2 regions of the Salaquimonas pukyongi genome follow, and region 2 is predicted to be linked to the other one. Evidence: riboswitches for the same ligand, from Rfam matches in the RefSeq annotation. Region 2 holds a riboswitch; the other holds the start of a gene.

Region 1 (10,982 bases), 1.4 Mb from region 2:
CCGGGCGGCAATGGGATTGTCCCGCTCGCTTTCGTCGAGCATCCCCGCAGTGCGGACAGCCTTGTCGAACAGTTCGATCTGGGCAGGGAACGCGTCCCGGAAAAACCCCGAAATCCGTAGCGTCACATCAACCCGCGGACGGCCCAACTCTGCAAGAGTGACAATCTCGTATCCCGTCACCCGGCGCGAAAGATTGTCCCAGACCGGCTTTGCCCCGATCAGCGCCAGTGCCTGGGCAATGTCGTCGCCACCGGTTCGCATGTTGGAGGTACCCCAGGCCGAAAGGCCGAAGGATGCCGGCCATTCGCCATGATCCTGCCGGTAGCGGATAACCAGCAGTTCTGCCGATTTCTTCCCCAACTGCCAGGCAGCCTGGGTCGGCACGGCGCGGCTGTCGACCGAAAAAAAGTTGCGGCCCGTCGGCAGCACATCATTGCGCCCCCGCGACGGCGCGCCGGAAGGGCCCGGCTTGACGAAACCGCCACCCAGGCCGGTCAGAAGGCCTCCAATCTCACCCTCCCCACAGGCTACAATGCCCGGCACCACACGGTCCTGAACATAGGCGAGCACAGCAGCCGTGTTGCGCCAGTGCGCTGCACATTGCGTCTCGCCGCAAACCAGCCTTGCAGCCAACAGTTCGATGCGCTCCACCGTGTCTCCCTGACTGCGCCAGGGGGCATCGCAAACCTGTGCCAGTACTTCCGGTTTCGGCCCCTCCCAGGGCTTTGCCATGTCGCAGCCGAGGGGATCAAAACCCGCATCCTCATCCTGAGCTTGCCGAAGGGTCGGGGGGGCGGTATTTTCCCCTCCCTTGCCAAGCTTAGCAGGGGAAGAAGCAAACAGATCCGCCGCTATCGCCCGGTGCAAACTGGCATTCTCCCCCTGCCCGTCGCCCCGCGGCACACGCACAAGCGCCACCGCCAGATCGGTCAACAAACGGTCTGTGGGCGCTTCGCCAAAGATGTGCAGCCCGTCGCGAATCTGCATTTCCTTCAATTCGCACAGATAGCCGTCCAGCTTTTCCAGCTTCACCTCTTCGCCATCGCTCTGGGCAATACCGGCATCTACATCAAGGCCGGTATCGGCGATCAATTCCAGAATCTGTTTTTTCAACAGCCGCAAGCGGCGGGGATCGCTTCCTGCGGCGTCATAATATTCATCGACCAGCGCTTCGAGGTCACGCAGCGGCCCGTAACTTTCCGCCCGCGTCAGGGGCGGCGTCAAATGATCGATGATAACGGCGGAGGTCCGCCGTTTGGCCTGACTGCCCTCGCCCGGATCGTTGACGATGAAGGGATAAAGATGCGGCAAGGGTCCGAGAACAGCCTCCGGATAGCAGGCATCTGATAGCGCCAGCGCTTTTCCTGGCAGCCATTCCAGATTGCCGTGCTTGCCCATATGGACAATCGCGTCAGCACCGAATTCGCCCCGTAACCAGCAATAGAAGGCAAAATAGCCATGCGGCGGAACGAGATCGGGCGAATGATAGGTTTCCGTCGGGTCGATGTTGTAGCCGCGGGCCGGCTGAATACCGATGGAAACATTGCCGTTGACCGATAGCGGAAGGGCAAATCCGCCGCGTTCTGCCACGAAATAGGGATCGCGCTCCGGTTCGCCCCAGCGTTCGGAGATTTCGCCGCGAAGTTTGTCCGGCAGGTCGGCAAAGAATGCTTCATAATCCCCAAGTGCAAGCACGACACGGATTTCTCGCCCGTCATTGCCTGCATTGGTCGGCCCCTCCTGCAGGTGGCGCATCAGGGCATCACCATCAGCAGGCAGGTCGCCAGTCGAATATCCCGCTGCCGCAAGTGCCTTGAGCACGTTTATCGTGCCGGCCGGCGTGTCGAGACCGACGCCGTTTCCCAGACGCCCGTCCCGGTTGGGGTAGTTGGCAAGCACGACGGCAATTTTGCGCTGTGCCGCCTCCTTGCTGCGCAGCCTAGCCCAATTGGCGGCAAGATCGGCAACAAAGCCGATGCGCGTTGCTTCCCCCTCGTGGCGGACGATGTTGGTTTCCACCCGCTCGTCGAACCGGCTGGCCGACTTGAAGGCAATGGCGCGCGAAAGCACCCGCCCGTCGACTTCCGGCAATGCCACATTCATCGCAAGGTCGCGTGCGGAAAGTCCCTGGTCCGATTGCCGCCAGGCTTCAAGCGAACCGCCCGAAAGCACGATCTGCAACACCACCGCGCCGGTTTCATCCAATACTGTGCCCGTCGGGCCGCCCGATGGCGAGGAAACCGCAAAACCCGTGGAAGCAAGCACGACCGAGGGTGGCGCTTCGCTGAACACATGCCTTACCGTTTCCTGGCTTACGGCATCCTTGAGCGATGAGACAAAAACCGGAAGGGCATTGAGACCGCGCGCTTCAAGCGCCCGCACCAGCATCTTGACCGGCTGCAACCCGCCGGACTGCACCAGTGCCCGGTAAAAGCAGATTGCTGCAACAGGTTGTCCCCTTTTCCAATGGTCGCGGATCGCTTCCAGACCGGCAACACCGGTATCGGGGTGCCAAAGACCGGCCTTGAGCAGGGGAACAGCTTCGGGCGGGGCTTCTGCGCTGCCCGTCAAATACCGGCAATAAACAAGAAAGCCGGCGCTGTTTTCCGCTCCGCCTTCCAGCAGGTAGGCCCACAGGCGCTCCAGGTCGTTGGCTTCGATCGTGGAAGCGGCAATGAGTTCCGGATCGGGCTTGTCATCACCTGGCAGAAAGGCAAGTTGAACGCCGTTTTCCCGTGCAACCGACGACAGGGACTCAACGCCATATTCCCAGTAGCGCCGTCCCCCGAGCAGCCGAACCACCACCAGCTTTGCCCCGGCTATGATCTCGCGGGCATAGACATCAATCGAAAGCGGATGGGTAAGCTGCATCCAGTTGGCAAGCCTTAACCCGGTCATCTCCTGCGCTGCGGCCGCATCTGCAAGACTGGCAAGCTCGGTATCCGCCGCCGAAAGGAAGACGATCTCGCCCGGCGTCTGCCCCAGATCGACGGCTTCTTCGCCTTCCTGGATCGCGCCTTTCTGAGCCAGCAGGAGGTGCATTGCTTTTACCTATGTAAGTGCGGCTTTCACCGCTTCACCGATGGCTTGCTGATCGAGCCCCTCAAAGCCGATCACTACCAGCCGGCCTTCACGAACCTCTCCCTCGCGCCACTCCCGGTCGAAATAGGTATCGATCCGGTTGCCGACGGCCTGAACCACCAGCCGCATTGGTTTTCCCTCGATCGCCAGAAAGCCCTTCAGCCGCAAAACGTCATGTGCCTCGATCAACGGTGCAAGGGCTGCCGCAACACCCGTGTGACTGGCCACCGGCGGCAAGGAGGTGACAAAGCTTTCAAAATCATCGTGATCGTGGTGATGATCGTGCCCGGCGCCCTCTCCATGTTCGGCATGAAAGGCATCATGCTCCAACTCGTGCTGGGACTTGCGGTTGTGAATATCCGATTCGGTGCCTGAACCAAGGCCCAGGAGGACGGAAGCCGGCAGGGAACCGTTCGATGCCCGCACCACCTTCACCGCCCGCTTGATTCCGTCTTTCACCTCGCCCTGCAACCGGTCGAGAGCGTCAGCCTCCACCAGATCGGCCTTGTTGAGAATGATCATGTCGGCACAGGTGATCTGATCCTCGAAAAGCTCCTCCAGCGGGCTTTCGTGATCCAGCGCCTCGTCTTCGGCCCGCTGGGCATTGACCTTGTCGATGTCGCTGGCAAAACGGCCATCTGCCACCGCCCGGCTGTCGACCACCGTCACCACGCCATCCACCGTCACCTGCTCACGGATTTCCGGCCAGTTGAAGGCGCTCACCAGCGGTTGCGGCAGGGCAAGACCGGACGTCTCGATGACGATGTGATCGGGCTTGCGGTCGCGTTCGAGCAGGGCGGTCATGGTCGGGATGAAATCGTCGGCCACCGTACAGCAGATGCAGCCATTGGTAAGTTCGACGATATCGTCTTCCGAGCAGGTTTCCTCGCCGCAACCCTTCAAAACCTCGCCATCGACTCCCAGATCGCCAAACTCGTTGATGATGAGCGCGATGCGCTTTCCATTGGCCGTTGCCAGCAGATTGCGGATCAGCGTGGTCTTGCCGGCGCCCAAAAATCCGGTGATCACCGTTGCGGGTATTTTCTGGCTGTCTGCTATGGACATGGTTTGCCCTTCAAGGTTTTTGCATCAGCAGGCTCATGCCTGCGGTTTGAGTTTCAGTGGCAGCCCGGCGGCAACGAACCAGACCATTTCACACCGCCTGGCCATTTGCTGGTTGACGGTGCCGGCCAGATCGCGGAACTGCCGCGCCATGGCGTCCTCGGGCACAATGCCCAGCCCGACCTCGTTGCTGACGAAGAAAACTGGCGCCCGGATGCTGTCGAGAGCCGCAATCAGGCTTTCGCATTCACGCAGCACATCCGCATCGGCCATCATCAGGTTGGTGACCCACAGCGTCAGGCAATCGACCAGCAAAACCCTGCCCGGCAGCGCCGTCTGCAACACCGCATCGGCCAGCGCCAGGGGTTCTTCCACGGTTTCCCAGGCCTTGCCGCGCCGCTCGCGATGCTTGTCGATGCGTTCGCGCATCTCCTCGTCCAGCGCCCTGCCCGTCGCCAGATAAAACGGCGTCAGGCCGGTTGCCAGAACCTGTTGCTCGGCGACGCGGCTTTTGCCGGAGCGCGCGCCACCGAGGATCAACGTCGTTTGTGGCGGGGTGTTGCTCGCCGTCATGATCAGGCGCTTGCCGATTCCTGTTTCGCCGCCCGCTGAAACAGATAGCCAAGCAGTCCGCCCAGAAAGAGCCAGAACAGCGCCGAAGCTACAATGGTGGAAACCACGAACTCGGCGGCAAGGTTTGCCGGCACCGCCGACTCATGCTCGATTGGTTGCGGTGCACCCCATAGATGAGGCGCGACAATCAGCACTAAGGCCAGCAACATCAGCGGAAGAGCACGGCGGAAGGCCAGAAGATAAAGTCCCCCCGCAGTACAGATCACCGTTACCAGCCACCAGATCTGGCGATCTGTGAGATCACCCGCCGGCATTCCCGGCAGCTCGGGCGGCAGGCCGAAATTCGGCGCCAGTACAAAAATCACAAACCCCGCGGCGCCCCACAACAGGCCGCTTGCCGGCGTGATCGACTGGTTGAGGGCAAGAACGGCGGCCGTCAGCAAAAGCGAATAGGCAACGCCCACCACAACATTGGCAAGTGCGGTATAGAATGTGCGCTCGGTACCGTCTTCCGGCGCCCAGGGCTCTTCGGCTTCGGCCATGGCGGTCTCGCCGGTTGAAGCTTCCTCACCGGAAGCTTCACCTTGTGAATGGGTATGTCCAGCACCCGTATCCCCGGCATCCTCGTAGCGTTCAGCTTCGAGAATCAAGGGAACGACGCGCCATGATTGCACGGCTGTAGCAAATATGCCCGCAGCCATGCCCGCGAAAATCGCGGCCAGCAGAAATCTAACCAGCATGGGTTCGCTCAGTGGCAGGGAGCGACGATAGCGTGGCGCGTATCGTGAGCTGCATTGTGCAGCATGTCGGAATTGGCGAACGCCGCGCCATAAAGCAGAAACCCGCCGAACAGGGCGGCAAAAGCTGCCGTTACCATCCGTTGTGACGCGGAAAGGGAAAGCGTGGCAGTTTGTGTATTGAGCATGACAACCTCCGTGTTGCTCCATTTGAAATAAGCAGGCGCATAACGCTACTGCCGGTCCAACAGGCAGGTCTCCTGGCTCACGGTTCTGGCGGTTGTCTCACCTTCCCGGGTTGCGGCATGCCGCAGTTTCCCAGTGGCTTTCGAAACACCCTTACCGCAATACAGTCGCGGGGTCGGCCAGGTTTGGAATGCCCGGATTGGGTCCACTCCATCCTGTTCCCTTTTGATCCCGTAGCCTTTGGCTATGTACGGGAACCGGTTGGTCTTTCATGATTAGCGCGCTGAAGGCGGCAGCGTCAATCGATTTGCGACATTGCCCGCATCAAATCCGCACTGGGCCCGCATCAATTCCGTACCGCTGCCGCCACCGTCAAAATCCCTTCGACATCCAGATGGCGTTCCATCGCTACCGCCAGTTCATCGAGTGAATCTTCAACCATCTGCCGGTAGTTGCCCCCTGCCTCGACACCGAACCCGCCAAGCAGATGACGCCGATAGGCATCAGAGGAAAACATGCCGTGCAGATAACAACCCATCACCCTGCCATCGGCAGAAACCGCTCCATCCGGCCCGTTTGCGGTCAGGATCATCGGGCGGGCACAGTCCGGGCCCGTGGTGTGGCCCATGTGGATTTCATAGCCGGAGAGCAGAAGGCCGTTTTCGGCAAGCTGCGGGTCAATGTTGCGCACGGTCTTTCTGCCCGCAAGTACGGTCTCGACATCCAGCAGGCCCAGCCCGTCGGTCTCGCCCACGCTGCCTTCAACGCCATCGGGATCGGCGATTTTGCGCCCCAGCATCTGATAACCGCCACAAATGCCGATAACCTGCCCGCCGCGGCGCACATGGGCATGAAGTCCTTCATCCCAACCGTTCTCGGCAAACTCGATTCGGTCTGCGATGGTCGACTTCGAACCGGGCAGAATGACGAGCGCGGCATCCTGAGGAAAGGGATCACCTTTTTTGAGATATACGACAGACACGCCCGCTTCGGCTGCCAATGGATCGAGATCGTCGAAATTGGCAATCTTGCCGAGTACAGGCACGACGATCTTGACCTCACCACCCCCACTGTTTGTGAGCCGGTCGAGAGCCACGCTGTCTTCCGCCGGCAGGCGCCGCACACAGTCAAGATGTGGAAGCACCCCGAAGGAGGGCCAGCCGGTAAAGCGGGTAATCGCTTCAAGCCCGTCATGAAACAGCGAAACGTCGCCGCGAAACTTGTTGATGAGGTAGCCTTCAATGCGTTGGCGGTCTTCTGCCGGCAGGATGGTGTGCGTTCCTGCGATGGAAGCTATCACCCCTCCCCGGTCGATGTCCCCGACCAGGACCACCGGCACGCCGGCGCGCTCGGCAAACCCCATATTGGCGATATCGCCTGCCCGCAGGTTGATTTCGGCAGGAGACCCCGCCCTTCCACCAGCACGATGTCGGCACGTGTGACAAGGCGGGCATAGCTGTCCATCACCGCATCGAGCAGTTTTGGCTTCATTGCCCCATAGTCCCGGGCGCGGGCACTGCCGATGACCCTGCCCTGAACGACAATCTGGCTACCGGTTTCCGATTGCGGCTTGAGCAATACCGGGTTCATGTGCACCGATGGCGGCACGCCGCAGGCCAGCGCCTGCAGCCATTGGGCACGGCCCATTTCGCCACCGCCGCTTCCGTCTGCTTCCACTTCCGCCACGGCTGCGTTGTTCGACATGTTCTGCGGCTTGAAGGGCACAACCGAAATACCACGGTTCTTCAGCGCACGGCAAAGCCCGGCAACGAGCACCGTCTTGCCTACATCCGATCCGGTTCCCTGAAACATCAGCGCCTTGGTCATGGCGGAACCTTTAGAGCGTGTCTTGGTTAGCTGCAATCGCCTGAACCTGGTTCCCGGGCCCTCGAACCGCGTCGCAAAAAGCTGACAGTGTCCTGCACTGCTGCGCTTTTTGCGCCTTGCCGAAGACCCGGCGGTAACCTGACCAGACTTTGAAAACAGCAGATGCAAGACCGCCCCGACGCGCAGGACGCTTACCAGCCAGGGGTGAAGATTTTCCAGATGTAGTAGGCAGCCTCGCTTTCAAGCGGGAAGGACAGCATGCCCATCACCGAATAACCAAGCAGCCAGGGCATCAGATAAAACCGCGCCATGAAGAAAAACCAGGCGACATAGAGCGGTTTGAGCACGTCGATCAGGAACGGCGGGGTTACCCATTTGAATGCGTTTATGACGGGATCGGTGACCCTCACGAAAAAGCGCATGAAAAAGAACGGACTGTCATCAGCCATGAACAGCCGCATTGCAGCGCGCCCGATCAACGTCCACATGACGAGCCCGAGGATGTAGTCAATTACTACCGCCCAGAGCGGAAGGGCCTCGATCGGAAACGTATCCATTCCTCACCTCGGAAAAACTGGCAAACGCCATAGCCAAAATTGGCGCAAAGAAAAAGGGCGGAGCCGAAACCCCGCCCTCTTTTGTTTGTCAGGATCGCTTAGTGCGAGCCAAGGATCGTTTTCCCGGTCGGGATGCGAACCTCGTCGACCATGTCCTGGATTTCCTGCGAAGGTGCAGGGGTCAGGAGCGATACCACGATCATGGCGATCAGGCTGGCCGGCATGCCGATAATGCCGAAGCGCAGGTGATCGATGCCCATCCAGGGCTCCATGCCACCGGCAAACACCTGATACAGATACCAGGCGCCGACGCCGAAGCCGACCACCATGCCGGCAACCGCACCAGCGGCATTGGCACGTTTCCACCACACACCGAGAACCAGCGGGAAGAACAGGCCGGAATTGGCGAAGCAGAAGGCCCACGCCACGGCACCGAGGATACCCGTCAGTTTCAGGGATGCGATGAACGCCGCTGCAAGACCGATGAAGATCAGCAGAACGCGTGCAACAATCAGCCGCTTGCGCGTATCGGCTTTCGGATCGATGATCGAGTAGTACAGATCATGCGACAGTGCGTTGGCAATCGCCAGCAGCAGTCCGTCAGCCGTCGACATGGCAGCAGCCAGGCCACCAGCGGCAACAAGGCCGGAGATGACATATGGCAGACCCGCGATTTCCGGCGTTGCCAGAACCACGATGTCAGGACGCATGAAGAACTCGTTCAACTGAACGATACCGTCGCCGGATTGATCCGCCACGGCCAGCATGCCCACTTCGGACCAGCGCTGAACCCATTCGATGTTGGTAACTTCCTCAATGGTCTTGCCAATGACGGAAGTCGGCAGGTTGGGATCAAGCAGGTTGACCTTGGTCAGCGTAGCCAGAGCCGGAGCCGAAAGGTACAGCATCAGGATGAAGAACAGCGACCATGCAACCGATTTTCTGGCTGCCCGCACCGACGGAGTCGTGAAGTAGCGCATCAGAATGTGCGGCAGGGAAGCTGTACCGGTCATCATGGCAATTGCCAGCGTGACCATGCCCCATCCGCCACCAGCCGGTGAGTTCTGAGGTGTGGTCAGGACCCTGACGCCTGCAACGTTTTCCGCAGCCGGTGCAAGACCGTACTGGGCTTCCAGTTCGGCAATGCGCTGTACGCCTTCACCGTATGAGAAGTGCGGAATGATGCCGTAGCCCAGCTTGTTGGACATCCAGATCAGCGGCAGCAGGTAGGCGATGATCAGCACGATATACTGGGCCACCTGGGTCCAGGTCACGCCGCGCATGCCACCCAGCATGGAGCAGATGAAGATGCCGAGCAGGCCGAGATAAACACCCACTTCGAAGGGAACACCCAGCGTACGTGCTGCAATCGTTCCCGTCGCGTTGATCTGCGCCGTCACATAAGTGAACGAGGCAACCACCAGCACGATCACCGCACAAAGCCGTGCGAGATTGCCGCCGTAGCGTGTACCGATAAAGTCCGGCACGGTGTAGCAGCCGAATTTCCGCAGATATGGCGCCATCAGCGAGTTGACGAGCACATAACCGCCCGTCCAGCCGACGATGAAGCCGAGATACGGATAACCGCCGAAGTAAACGCCGCCTGCAAGCGCCACGAACGATGCACCGGACATCCAGTCCGCCGCCGTCGCCATGCCGTTGTAGACAGCCGGCACTTCACGGCCAGCGACATAATACGCATCCACTTCCGCGGTACGCGACAGCCAGCCGATCAGGGCATAGATGCCGATGGTGAAGAGCAGGAACCCGATCCCGATGGTTTCGGGACTGGCGCCCATTCTTTCAAGCAGTGCCATCAGCGCGAAAAAGACAAGAAAGCCGATGGTATAAAGACCATAGACCTTCCCTAGGTTCTTGGTGAAACCGCCTTCCATTACGATTCCTCCCTATTCGCTTACGCCGTGTTCGTCATCGATGGTATCCTGGCGCCAGTTCTGGAACCAGATCATCAAGACGAAGGCGATGAGTGAGCCTTGCACACAAAACCAGTATCCCAGCGGGAATCCGAGGAATGACATGGAATTGAGGACGTCGGCGTTATACGGAATGATGATGCCGAAAATTGCCCACAGAACCAGAATGAGAATGGTCAGGTTCCGGGTTTTTCGCCAGTGCTCCGCACGGTTTTGAGCAGAATTGTCAGCCAAATCTACCTCCCCAGTTTAGACCCGGATTGAATGACGGTTGCCATCGCCGGGTCCGGTTGATATTCCCCCGCCCTGCGGATCAGCTTTGCAGCCACACCGCAAATAAGAGGGCATGCGACAACGCAATTCTCCTCAATTGCGTGATCTGCTTCGAAAAATGCACAATAAACCGGTGATTAACAAATGGTTTATCACTTTATCCCGTGCCACCTTGGTATAATGCCGAAAAGCTGGAAATGACGCGCTGTGGAGAAAATTCACCAATTTTTTGAAATGGTTAGGGGTAGATTATCACCCTGGAAACGGCTTGAGCCGGTCAACAGTTCAAGGGCATTCGGCGAGTTTCTGTCCGCAAGAGCCGCCTTCATCGCCCAGAAAACCCTCTACGGTTACGTGAAGACAAGAATGGGCATGAAGTATCCTGCAATGTTCGAGGACGACATCTTCATCGAGTCCCTCAACATCGGCAAATGGCAGATTTATGCCGCCTGTCTTTCCGATCTTTCCATCTTCATGGCAGCCCAGGTCTATGCCCGTACCGGCGATGCCCAGGAAGCAGCATCAATTGCAGAGAAGTTTTATTCACACGCCATCATCGAGCGCTTTCAGGACGCCGAATTTACCGGTGACACCGCTCCCCTGATCGATGCGTTCAAGGATCGTCTCGTTCTGGTCGACTGGAACTATGCCATGGCCGCAGAAGGCGCTTTCAAGGAAAGCCCCAGGGCGCTGATTCGCTGGGCGCCCATCGACGATGAATTGAAGAAGTTCGATATCGAAATCGTCACAAA
Region 2 (10,982 bases):
CAAGCAGCGGGAAAAGATGATGGGCCAGCACCATGGAAGCCGTCAGATTGGTGGTCAGCGTTTCCAGAATTCGCGCGATATCCTCGTCCGCCGGATCACAGACAAAGCCGGTGCCGGCATTGAGCACCGCGTGATCGAGCATCTCCCAGCCGCGCGCTGTAATCGCCGCCGCAATCCGGCCAGCTGCATCCCTCGGCTTTGCCTGATCGGTCCTTGAATGGGTAAGGCCCGGGTTCTGCGCCGCCAGGTCTGAAAGTTCTTCAGGAAAGGAGCGCCCGGTGGCAATGATCTCGTGGCGCTTTACCCAGCGGCGGACGAGTTCCAGGCCAATTCCGGACGTGCCGCCGGTCACAAGGATGCGCCGGCGCTTTGCCGCAAGCGTCGTCATTGCACCGTAACGGGCGGACTGCGTTCAAGTATCCGGCGCGCGGCCAGGCTGTCCTCATCCATTTGATAGACCAGCGCTTCGGCACTTTCGAACTTCTCTTCCGCCCGTATCCAGCCATGAAAGAAAACCGTTACCGCTTCGCCGTAGAGGTCGCCGGAAAAATCGAAAATGAAGGTTTCCAGCAGCGGTGCCCCGTTGTCGAAGGTGGGGCGCCGGCCGAAACTCGCCACACCGTCATGCAGGCTGCCATCAGCCCGCTGCAGGCGCACCGCGTAGACGCCATGGCGAAGCTGCGTTTCTTCCGGAAGCTTCAGATTGGCCGTGGGATAGCCGAGCGTGCGGCCAAGCCGGGCGCCTTCCACAACGGTGCCCGCTACATCGAATGGCCGGTCCAGCAACCGGTTGGCGGTAGCGACATCTCCTTCGCCCAGCGCGGTTCTGATCCGGGAGGAAGAAACGATGCTGGATGGCTGTTGCGGATCGTTAAAGGCATCGATCAGCGTCACACCGAAACCATGTTCCCTGCCCCATTGCATCAACAGATCGGGGGTTCCGCCCCGGTTCCGGCCGAAATGAAAGTCGTGACCGGCAACCACGTGGGAAACCTTCAAGCCCTGCTGGAGGTGCTTCTGCAGAAAATCTTCAGCTGTCTGCCGGGCAAGACCATCGTCAAAGGGTTCGCTGACCACACCATCCATGCCAGCGTCCAGCAGCAGGTGGGCCTTGCGCCGGGCACCTGTCAGGCGGAATACCGGCTGCTGCGGGCGGAAAAAGGTTCTTGGATGGGGTTCGAAGGTCAGCGCCAGTGCCGGAACGGATGTTGTACGGGCAATTTCCAGTGTCTGCTCCAGCACCGCCCGGTGTCCCAGATGCACACCGTCGAAATTGCCGATGGCCACAACTCCGCCCTGAAGACGGGCCGGCAGGCCGGATGTTGATTCATACCAGTCGCTCAAAGTGCCCTGCATGGCGGCCAACACGCCCTGCTACCATTCCAGCCGGGGCATGTAGGCCACCGGATGGGCGTCATGTCCGGCCAGAAAGCGGCCCACAAGGTTATGATCGGGCTCCTCTGGCGCACCGTATTCCTGTGCGTGGATGCCGCCGCTGATGTAAAGCGCATCGACCCCATAAGCGGCGGCCCCGGCGATATCTGTCGGCATGCCATCCCCGATGGCCAGAATGCGCTTGCTGTCAAACGTTTTTCCGGCAATGCGCCCGGCTTCGGAAAGGGCCAGGTCATAGATCGGTCTGTAGGGCTTTCCGGCAATTTGCGTTTTGCCGCCCAAACGCTCGTATTCGCGTGCGATGGCACCGGCGCAGTAAATCAGTCGGTCACCAAGCTCCACGACGATATCGGGATTGGCGCAGATCATGCTGAGACCACGGTCCTTAAGCCGGGCAAGAAGCGGTGTGTAGTCTTCCGGCGTCTCGGTCTGTTCATCCCACGGACCAGAGCACACGACGACTTCCGCTTCATCCTCGCCAACCAGTTCCACGTTGAGACCCTCAAAGAGGTTGAGATCCTTTTCCGTGCCGATGTGAAGGATCTTCGCGGGGCCCTGTGCAATAAGGCTGCGCGTCACATCGCCTGACGTCACCACGGTATCAAAAGTGCCGGACGGAACGCCGAGCTTTGCCAATTGGGCAAAGACCGATTTGCGCTGGCGGGGCGCATTGGTGATCATCACTACCGTACCGCCGCCCTGGCGAAAAGAGGAAAGTGCGCTGACCGCCGCCGGCTTGGCCGCCAGCCCGTTATGCAGCACGCCCCATACGTCGCACAAAAGCAGATCGTAGCCATCGGCAATTCGTGACAGGCCATCGATCCGGGGCGCTGCCGGTTTTTCGCTTGCCGGCACAGCCGTGTTCATTCCGCATCCTTCCGAAATTGAGGCCCGCAGCCTGCATGTTTCACATTGACGCCCTTATGACCAGAGTGTCGCGCCCGTTGCAAGCCAAAGTCGCGCCTGCTGGACAAGGCTGTATCAACATTTTTGAGCGGCCATTTAATCATGTTTGCTTACCATCCAGGCGGGATGGGCTTTGAGAAGCCGCCAGCTTGGTGTTTACTATGGGGAGTTTGGTGGCGGCACGGCAGCTTTTGCCGGTGTTGCGGCGGAGAATTCCAGTCATGCGTATGCTCGGCAAGATCGGTCTACCCCTTGCGATCGCCTTGATCGCGGCCATTGCCGCTATCGCGGCAAGGGGGCTGTTTGCCTTGTCGGCAGTGGATACGGTGATGGCAGCAGCAGCCGTCTTCTGCTGCCTGATGGTTCTGGCCATCTATTCCGGCCAGGCTATTTCCAGCCATCTGATCCGCAAACGGCTTTCAGCGGTATCTTCCTTCGACAGCGACATTGTACGCCGGCTGGACCAGATCGAACGCGATCACCCCGACCGTGCGCAGTTTGCCAGCATGGATGAACGGCTGGATGAACTGGAAGACAAAATGCTTGGCCAGATGGCTGCGCTTTCCGCCGGCACTTCACATCCGCGCCAACTGGCGGAAAACCCGGCAGGAAACGCTGCCAAAGCTGCCGAAAGCAACCGCGACTGGTCGCTGGACTTCGAGAACGAAAATGTCGTGCGGCTTGTAACCGGCAAGGAAAGCGATGCACTGGCTGACAAGAACCACAAACAGTACCTTCAGCAAGTTGCCCGATCGCTGGATAAAGGGACGCTGCGCATCAAACTGCAGCCCGTTATCGATCTGCTGTCCCGCAAGATCGCCTATGTGGAAGCGGTGCCTTGTGTGGAAATCGATGGCATGGAGCATGCCACACGCAGTCTGCTGAGCAGTCTCGACACGCGCCAGAAGGCCGAGATCGATCATTTTGCGGTGTTCGAACTGGCCCGGGTCTGCCGCGCCATGGACGAGGATTCAGAATCCGCAGGTATTTTCTACCGTTTCCACTGTCCGGAATATGAAGACAGCGATCACTGGCAAATACTGTCCCGCAAACTCAAAAGCGATCATAAACTGGCGGAGCGGTTTATCGCGGTAATTGCTGTGGAGGCCGTAAACAGCAAGGCGGAGGAACGACTGAATCCGCTTTTCTCGCTGGCCGAACTGGACATTTCAATTGCCCTGGCAGGAATTGGCGGTACCCGGAAAACTCTGCGACACCTTGCCGGGCGGCGCTACAGCCATCTGCTTGCCCCGGCTAGCGCCCTGCTCTCCTATCTGCCCGGAACGAACCGGCGGACCGGTGAAGAGATTGTTCCAGGTGCTGCAAGAGCCGGAAGCACTGTGATTGCAACGGATATCACAGAACGCCACCAGGCCACCGGGCTGCTGGACCTTGACGTCCCGTTCGGAACGGGCGATCTCATCTCCCCGCCACGCAGCATCAGGCTGTATTCCAGGGCTGACGAAGCAGCCGGCAAGGCAAACGATCATTCCGCCTGATGATATCCAGGGCATGCGCCTTGATGCCTGCCATGGCGGATAAATTTGCAGTAAATCCCCCCGCCCTCTCCATCGATCCATTGACAAGCGGCGGTCTGCTGCCTATCTCCCCCTTGTTAGCACTCTCCTACTGGGAGTGCTAAAGTTTTTGAGGCCCTGTTTCCGACCGGCTCCGGTCGTTTAAACAACAGGTAAATGGTTCAGAAAATTGGGAAAATAGCGATGGCTAAAATGAACTTCCGTCCACTTCACGACCGTGTGGTCGTGCGCCGCGTTGAATCCGAGGAGAAAACTGCCGGTGGGATTATCCTTCCCGACACCGCTCAGGAAAAGCCTTCCGAAGGAGAGATCGTTGCAGTTGGCTCCGGTGCCCGTGACGAAAACGGCAAGCTGGTGGAACTCGACGTCAAGGTCGGCGACCGCGTGCTGTTCGGAAAATGGTCCGGCACCGAGGTAAAGCTCAACGGCGAAGAAGTGCTGATCATGAAAGAATCCGACATCATGGGCGTGATCGGCTAACGCCGCCCCTAATTACACACTTATCCGGGCTGGCTGACAACGCCGCCCCAACATTCAGGAGCAGAAAATGGCTGCAAAAGAGGTAAAATTCGGTCAGAGTGCCCGTGAGCGCATGCTCAAGGGCGTGGACATTCTCGCCGACGCAGTAAAAGTGACGCTTGGCCCGAAAGGCCGCAACGTCGTTATCGACAAGTCCTTTGGCGCACCGCGTATCACCAAGGACGGTGTGACGGTCGCCAAGGAAATCGAACTTGAGGACAAGTTCGAAAACATGGGCGCACAGATGGTGCGCGAAGTCGCTTCCAAGACCAACGACATCGCCGGTGACGGCACCACCACCGCCACCGTTCTGGCACAGTCGATCGTGCGCGAAGGCGCCAAGGCAGTGGCCGCCGGCATGAACCCGATGGACCTGAAACGCGGCGTTGACATGGCCGTGACCGAGGTCGTTGCCGAGGTGGTCAAGAAAGCCAAGAAGATCAAGACTTCGGAAGAAGTTGCGCAGGTTGGTACGATTTCGGCCAATGGCGAAAAGGAAATCGGCGAGATGATCGCCAGCGCCATGCAGAAAGTCGGCAATGAAGGCGTGATCACCGTCGAGGAAGCGAAAACGGCTGAAACCGAACTGGAAGTCGTTGAGGGCATGCAGTTTGACCGCGGTTACCTGTCACCTTATTTCGTGACCAACCCCGACAAGATGATCGCCAGCCTGGAAGACCCCTACATCCTGCTGCACGAGAAGAAACTCTCCAACCTGCAGGCCATGCTTCCGATCCTTGAATCGGTCGTCCAGTCTTCCCGTCCGCTGCTGATCATCGCCGAAGACGTTGAAGGCGAAGCCCTGGCCACGCTGGTAGTCAACAAGCTGCGCGGCGGCCTGAAAATCGCTGCCGTCAAAGCTCCAGGCTTCGGTGACCGCCGCAAGGCGATGCTTGAAGACATCGCCATCCTCACCGGCGGCCAGGTCATTTCCGAAGACCTCGGCATCAAGCTGGAAAACGTCACGCTCGACATGCTCGGCACTGCCAAGAAAGTGGAAATCTCCAAGGAGAACACCACGATCGTCGATGGGGCCGGCAAAAAAGGCGAGATCGAAGGCCGCGTAAGCCAGATCAAGCAGCAGATCGAGGAAACCACTTCCGATTATGATCGCGAGAAGCTGCAGGAACGTCTTGCCAAACTGGCAGGCGGCGTTGCCGTAATTCGCGTTGGCGGCTCGACCGAAGTCGAGGTTAAAGAGCGCAAGGACCGTGTTGACGACGCCCTGAACGCTACCCGCGCTGCGGTTGAAGAAGGCATTGTCCCGGGCGGTGGTACCGCACTGGCACGCGCTTCCAACTTCATCAACTCGAAAGGCGAAAACGCCGACCAGGACGCCGGTATCAACATCATCCGCCGCGCCCTTCAGTCGCCGCTGCGCCAGATTGCGCAGAACGCCGGTGCTGAAGCCTCGATCGTTGCCGGCAAGGTGATGGAATCAAAATCGGCTTCCTTCGGCTTTAATGCCCAGACCGGTGAATATGGTGACATGATCGCCATGGGCATCGTTGACCCGGTCAAGGTTGTGCGCACCGCACTGGAAGACGCTGCTTCCATTGCCGGCCTGCTGATCACCACCGAGGCCATGGTCGCTGAAGCGCCGAAGAAAGAGTCTGCTGCTCCGGCCATGCCCGACATGGGCGGAATGGGCGGAATGGGCGGCATGATGTAAGAACGCGTCATACGCGTTCGCCGTCAAGGCCAATCAAATGCAGGGGCCGTCCTTCGGGGCGGCCCTTTTGCTTGAACAGGTTCCATCAAACAATCTGCTTGTCAAAACGGCCGCGCGGCGCCACTGTATCGGCGATGGTTTCGTCGAATCACCGGTTCGGCGAATGCAAAAGGGAACATGGTGCGGCAATGCCGAAAGGCAGCGTCAATTCCATGACTGCCCCCGCAACTGTAGGCGGTATGCGACCCTGAAACAGCCACTGGGCATTTCCACCAAGGAGTGCGCCCGGGAAGGATCAGGCAAGCTGCGACCCGCAAGTCAGGAGACCTGCCATCACAATGCAAACCCAACCGGGCGGGGTGCCCCGGCAAGGAGCATTTTGATGACCGGTCCTGCAAGCTGCAGCCCTGGTTTGAATTTCTGCCCCTTCCTTCCCCGCCTGAACAACGTGGCGCGGAGGGCGCGATGGTACTTGAAAAAATCATGAATGCACTGAAAACGGCTCCCACCGGAGCTGAAGCATCCGGCCAACTGGCCCGGATTACCTTTCTTGAATGGCTTTGGTCGCTTTCCGATGACGCCGATTTTGCCGCACAGGCAGCAGCGGTGGATGCCCGTTTGGCCGCGAGTGGATCTGCCGCCCCGGCAGTGCTGGCCTTTCGCGCCTGCCTTAAGGATGCGACCCGGCCGCTGGCGGTGCCGCGGCGCCGTGGCGGTGCACGGGGACGGCGGCTGCTTCACTGACGCCATTGCTCTCAAAACCGGCGTTGAAAGGCAGGGGTCTGATACCGTATGATGGGTCAGGAGGCCCGCCGTGACCCGTAGCCGCATCGAGACCGATTCCCTTGGCCATGTGAAGGTGCCGGCCAACCGGTATTGGGGCGCACAAACCCAGCGCTCGATTGAGAATTTTCCGATCGGCGGCGAGCGCATGCCGCTGCCGCTCATTCATGCGCTTGGCCTCGTGAAGCTTGCTGCGGCAAAAGCCAATGTCAAACTTGGCACGCTGGACAAGAAGCTTGCCGAACCGATAATGGCGGCAGCAAGGGAGGTTGCTGACGGCAAGCTCGATGAGCACTTTCCGCTGGTGGTCTGGCAGACCGGATCTGGCACCCAAACCAACATGAACGCCAATGAGGTGATCGCCAACCGGGCGATTGAAATGCTTGGCGGCAAGATGGGATCGAAAGAGCCGGTTCATCCCAACGACCATGTAAACTGCAGCCAGTCGTCGAACGACACCTTTCCCACCGCCATGCATGTGGCAACCGCAATCGGGTGCGAGCGGGAATTGCTGCCGGCCATGCGCAATCTCAAACAGGCGCTGGGCGCCAAGGCCTCGCGCTGGCGCAAGCTGGTCAAGATCGGCCGCACGCACACCCAGGACGCCACGCCCCTGACACTCGGTCAGGAGTTTTCCGGTTATGCGGCGATGATCAAGCGCGACGAACGGCTGGTGCGGCGCGCGATGGTGCATGTGATGGACCTTGCCCAGGGCGGGACGGCGGTCGGCACCGGGATCAACGCGCCGGGGGAGTTTGCAAAGACGTTTGCCGCCATCATGGCCGAAGAGACCGGCATGGCATTCAAGACCGCGCCGAACAAGTTCGAGGCGCTGACATCCCACAACGCATTGTCCATTCTGCATGGGGCGCTCAACGCGCTGGCAGCCGACCTTTACAAGATCGCAAACGATATCCGCCTTTTGGCCAGCGGCCCGCGGTCGGGTATTGGCGAGATTTCCCTGCCGGCCAACGAGCCCGGTTCCTCCATCATGCCGGGCAAGGTCAACCCGACCCAGGCGGAGGCACTGACCATGGTGTGCGCCCAGGTGATGGGAAACCACCAGACCGTCACCTTCGCCGCCAGCCAGGGGCAATTCGAGCTCAACGTCTTCAAACCGGTGATAGCGCTGGCCGTTTTGCAGTCGCTAAAGCTGCTGGCTGACGCCATGAACTCTTTCGCCTTGCGTTGTGTTGCCGGTATTGAGGCAAATACCGCTCGGATCGCGGAACTGGTCGATCGCTCGCTGATGCTGGTAACGGCGCTGGCTCCGGAGATCGGTTATGATGCCGCCGCCAGGATTGCCAAGACAGCCCATGAAAACGGCACCAGCCTGCGCCAGGAGGCGCTTGCCTCCGGACTGGTTGACGCTGAAACCTTCGACCGGCTTATCGACCCGCGCAGGATGGTCTGATTGAGTGCACAAAGCGCCATGGATCGTTCATTCTGAATGAACACTGTGTGCGCTCCTTGACGGATTGCGTATTGATCGCAATGGCATACATGGCGATGACGCTACATCATCTCGAAAGGCTGTTTCATGTCCACTTCTGCAAAACTGCTTGCCGCCCGCATTTTGATGTCTTTCATCTTCATCATGGCGGGCCTGCAAAAACTCGGCTCCATCGACGGCACGGCCGGCTACATCGCCGCTTACGGCTTTCCGGCCTCCACGTTACTTGCCTGGGCTGCGGCCATTTTCGAACTGGTTGCCGGCGGCTTTATCCTGGCCGGCTTCTTTACCCGCACCACCGCCTGGGCGCTTGCTGCCTTCTGCCTGTTTACCGGTGCCGTGTTCCATTTCGATCTGGGCGACCAGATGCAGACCATTCTGCTGATGAAAAACATCGCGATTGCCGGTGGCTTCGTTGCCCTTGCCGCCGTTGGGCCGGGCACGATTTCAGTCGATGGAAAGCGCTTGCGTTAACCTGTGAAGATCAGTTTGCCGCCACCGCTTCGGCGACCTGGCGGCAAACGCCTTTCAGAACCGCCCGGTCTTCCCTTGAAAGGCGAATTTTCTTCGAGGCGATGAGGTTTGCCTGCGATCGGAGGATGATGCCGTCTCTCAAGATCCTGAGATGGTTTGCCTTCAGGGTCGAACCTGTCGAGGTGATGTCGACAATGATGTCGGCGGTGCCGGCTGCCGGCGCGCCTTCGGTTGCTCCAAGACTTTCGGCAATGCGGTAAAGCGCGATGCCGTGATCGGCAAACCAGTTCTGCGTTAACTGCCAGTATTTGGTGGCAACGCGGAGTGGGCGATGGTGACTGCGCCGAAACCCGGCAGCAACATCATCAAGGTCGGCCATGGTGGTGACATCGGCCCAGGCATCGGGCACGGCGACCACGACATCAGCGCCGCCAAAGCCCAGCCGGCAGGCAAAATCGAGGAAGGTTCCGGGATCTGCAACGCTTTCGCGGGCCAGGTCCTCGCCGGTGACACCAAGCGCGATCTTGCCGGCAATCAGCTCGCGGGCAATTTCGGAGGCTGACAGAAAGGCGATTTCGATTTCAGGCCTGCCCTTCACCGAACCGCGATAGGAACGGCTGTCCTTCGGCAGTTCGATCCTGAACCCCGCCTGGGCGAAAACTTCCAGTGCCTTTTCCTTCAGCCTTCCCTTGGAGGGCAGCGCGATGGTGATCGTCATGGCCGCGCCTCCATTGTTCCAGGCGTTTCCTTCAGTTTCGGCTTTACCCGATCGACATAAACGGCAAAGCCCGTCGCCGGCATTTTCTGCCGCGAGCCAAGAACCGTCATCAGCCGGTCATAGCGTCCGCCACCTGCCAGCGGCTTCGCGTCGGACGAGCCGCCACGCACCTCGAATACAAAGCCGGTATAATAGTCGAGCGTGCGCCCGAAACCGGCGCGGTAGCGCAGGGAGACATTATCAAGATCGAGTTTTTCCAGCGCCACGGCGCGCTTGTGGAAAGCTTCCAGCGCCTTGCCAAGGGGAATGTTGGCGCGGCGCGCAAAGGACCAAAGCCGCCGGTTGGCATCTTTCAGCGGCATGTCCAGATCGAGAAAGGCTTCCAGCACTTCGCGTTTTTCCGGTACAAGGTGCGCTGCGGCAAGGGCGGCCTTTTCCATCAGTCTTGCGGCGATCTCTTCGGCGGTGCGGCCTGATTGCGGCGGCAGGCCGGCCTTCTTCATGTCGCGGGCAATGGCCTTTTCCACCGCTTCGCGGTCGCCCGCCTCGACGGCCCTTGCCAGCTCGGGCGCCAGATGGTCCAGGCTGCCATTGTTCTTGCCCGACAGGCGGTCGAGGTCGGCTGTAAGGCGTGTCGAATCGCCGAAATTTCGGCCAAGACGTTCGCGCCAGGCCTTGGGCAGGCCGAGGGATTTCAGCACCGCCTCGAAAATCGCCTGATCGCCCACGGCCACCGACAGGCGGTTTCGGCCCAGCATGCGCAAAAGATCGATGCAATCGGCCAGGCAGCGCACATCGGCGGCCCCTTTCTTTTCAGTGCCGATGTCCTCGATGCCGGCCTGCAGGAATTCCGCCGGCTCGTCGGCGCGCTGGCGAAAGACCTTGCCCACATAGCCATAGCGTTTTCTCGCCTTGCCGCTTTCAAGATGGCTGAGGCAGACAGGAATGGTGAATTCCGGCCGAAGACACAGGTCGCGGCCGCGCTGATCGGCGGTGATGAAGATACGGCGGCGAATGTCCTCACCGGCGGTGTTCAAAATGGGCTCTGCCGGCTGCAGAAGGCCGATTTCCGGCAGGGCGCATTTTTTTTCGCGCAGGAAGGATTCAATGCGCTGGGAAAGGGCAGTCATCGATTAACCCGCTTCCCACTCGGCTTTCTGTTCGGCGAGCAGGCGGGTGACCTCGGCGAGAAGGTCGGCCTCGTCGATTTCGAACTGGCCGGGGCGGGTTTCGCGCCATTCCTCATTGCTCTCGATGGCCGCGGCCTGTTTGCGGCCCTCGATCATGTCCTTGATCTGGACCTTGCCTTGCGCGCGCTCGTCGGATCCCTGGATGATGGCGATGGGCATTTCGCGCCGGTCGGCATATTGCAACTGTTTGCCGAACTTGTTGGGATTGCCCTGATACATCTCCGCGCGGATGCCCGCTTGGCGCAGGTCCTGCACCATTTTCTGGTAATTGCCGAGCGCCCCGGTATCCTTGTCCATGACGGTCACAAGGACCGGGGCAACCTCGTCATCCTGG

The links. A riboswitch is a leader RNA that binds a small molecule or an ion and turns the genes downstream of it on or off. The one in region 2 is predicted to bind cobalamin.
Region 1: another riboswitch for cobalamin. It lies ahead of BVL55_RS12560 (CbtB domain-containing protein); the one in region 2 lies ahead of BVL55_RS03080 (hypothetical protein).

The regions. Positions count from the first base shown of each region.
Region 1 covers NZ_CP019044.1:2,622,407-2,633,388, forward strand. The annotation lists gene cobN (cobaltochelatase subunit CobN) at 1-3,042, opposite strand, end outside; gene cobW (cobalamin biosynthesis protein CobW) at 3,052-4,146, opposite strand; gene cobU (bifunctional adenosylcobinamide kinase/adenosylcobinamide-phosphate guanylyltransferase) at 4,180-4,716, opposite strand; gene BVL55_RS12555 (CbtA family protein) at 4,719-5,456, opposite strand; gene BVL55_RS12560 (CbtB domain-containing protein) at 5,465-5,641, opposite strand; cobalamin riboswitch at 5,687-5,916, opposite strand; partial or broken gene BVL55_RS12565 (cobyric acid synthase) at 5,986-7,466, opposite strand; gene BVL55_RS12570 (YggT family protein) at 7,658-8,023, opposite strand; gene BVL55_RS12575 (sodium:solute symporter family protein) at 8,122-9,918, opposite strand; gene BVL55_RS12580 (DUF4212 domain-containing protein) at 9,931-10,191, opposite strand; gene BVL55_RS12585 (hypothetical protein) at 10,465-10,982, shown strand, end outside.
Region 2 covers NZ_CP019044.1:627,737-638,718, reverse strand. The annotation lists gene BVL55_RS03110 (SDR family NAD(P)-dependent oxidoreductase) at 1-388, opposite strand, end outside; gene BVL55_RS03105 (bifunctional riboflavin kinase/FAD synthetase) at 385-1,368, opposite strand; gene BVL55_RS03100 (TIGR01459 family HAD-type hydrolase) at 1,375-2,262, opposite strand; gene BVL55_RS03095 (EAL domain-containing protein) at 2,523-3,800, shown strand; gene groES (co-chaperone GroES) at 4,023-4,319, shown strand; gene groL (chaperonin GroEL) at 4,387-6,030, shown strand; cobalamin riboswitch at 6,149-6,379, shown strand; gene BVL55_RS03080 (hypothetical protein) at 6,496-6,774, shown strand; gene fumC (class II fumarate hydratase) at 6,845-8,227, shown strand; gene BVL55_RS03070 (DoxX family protein) at 8,354-8,740, shown strand; gene hisG (ATP phosphoribosyltransferase) at 8,751-9,458, opposite strand; gene BVL55_RS03060 (ATP phosphoribosyltransferase regulatory subunit) at 9,455-10,588, opposite strand; gene hisS (histidine--tRNA ligase) at 10,592-10,982, opposite strand, start outside.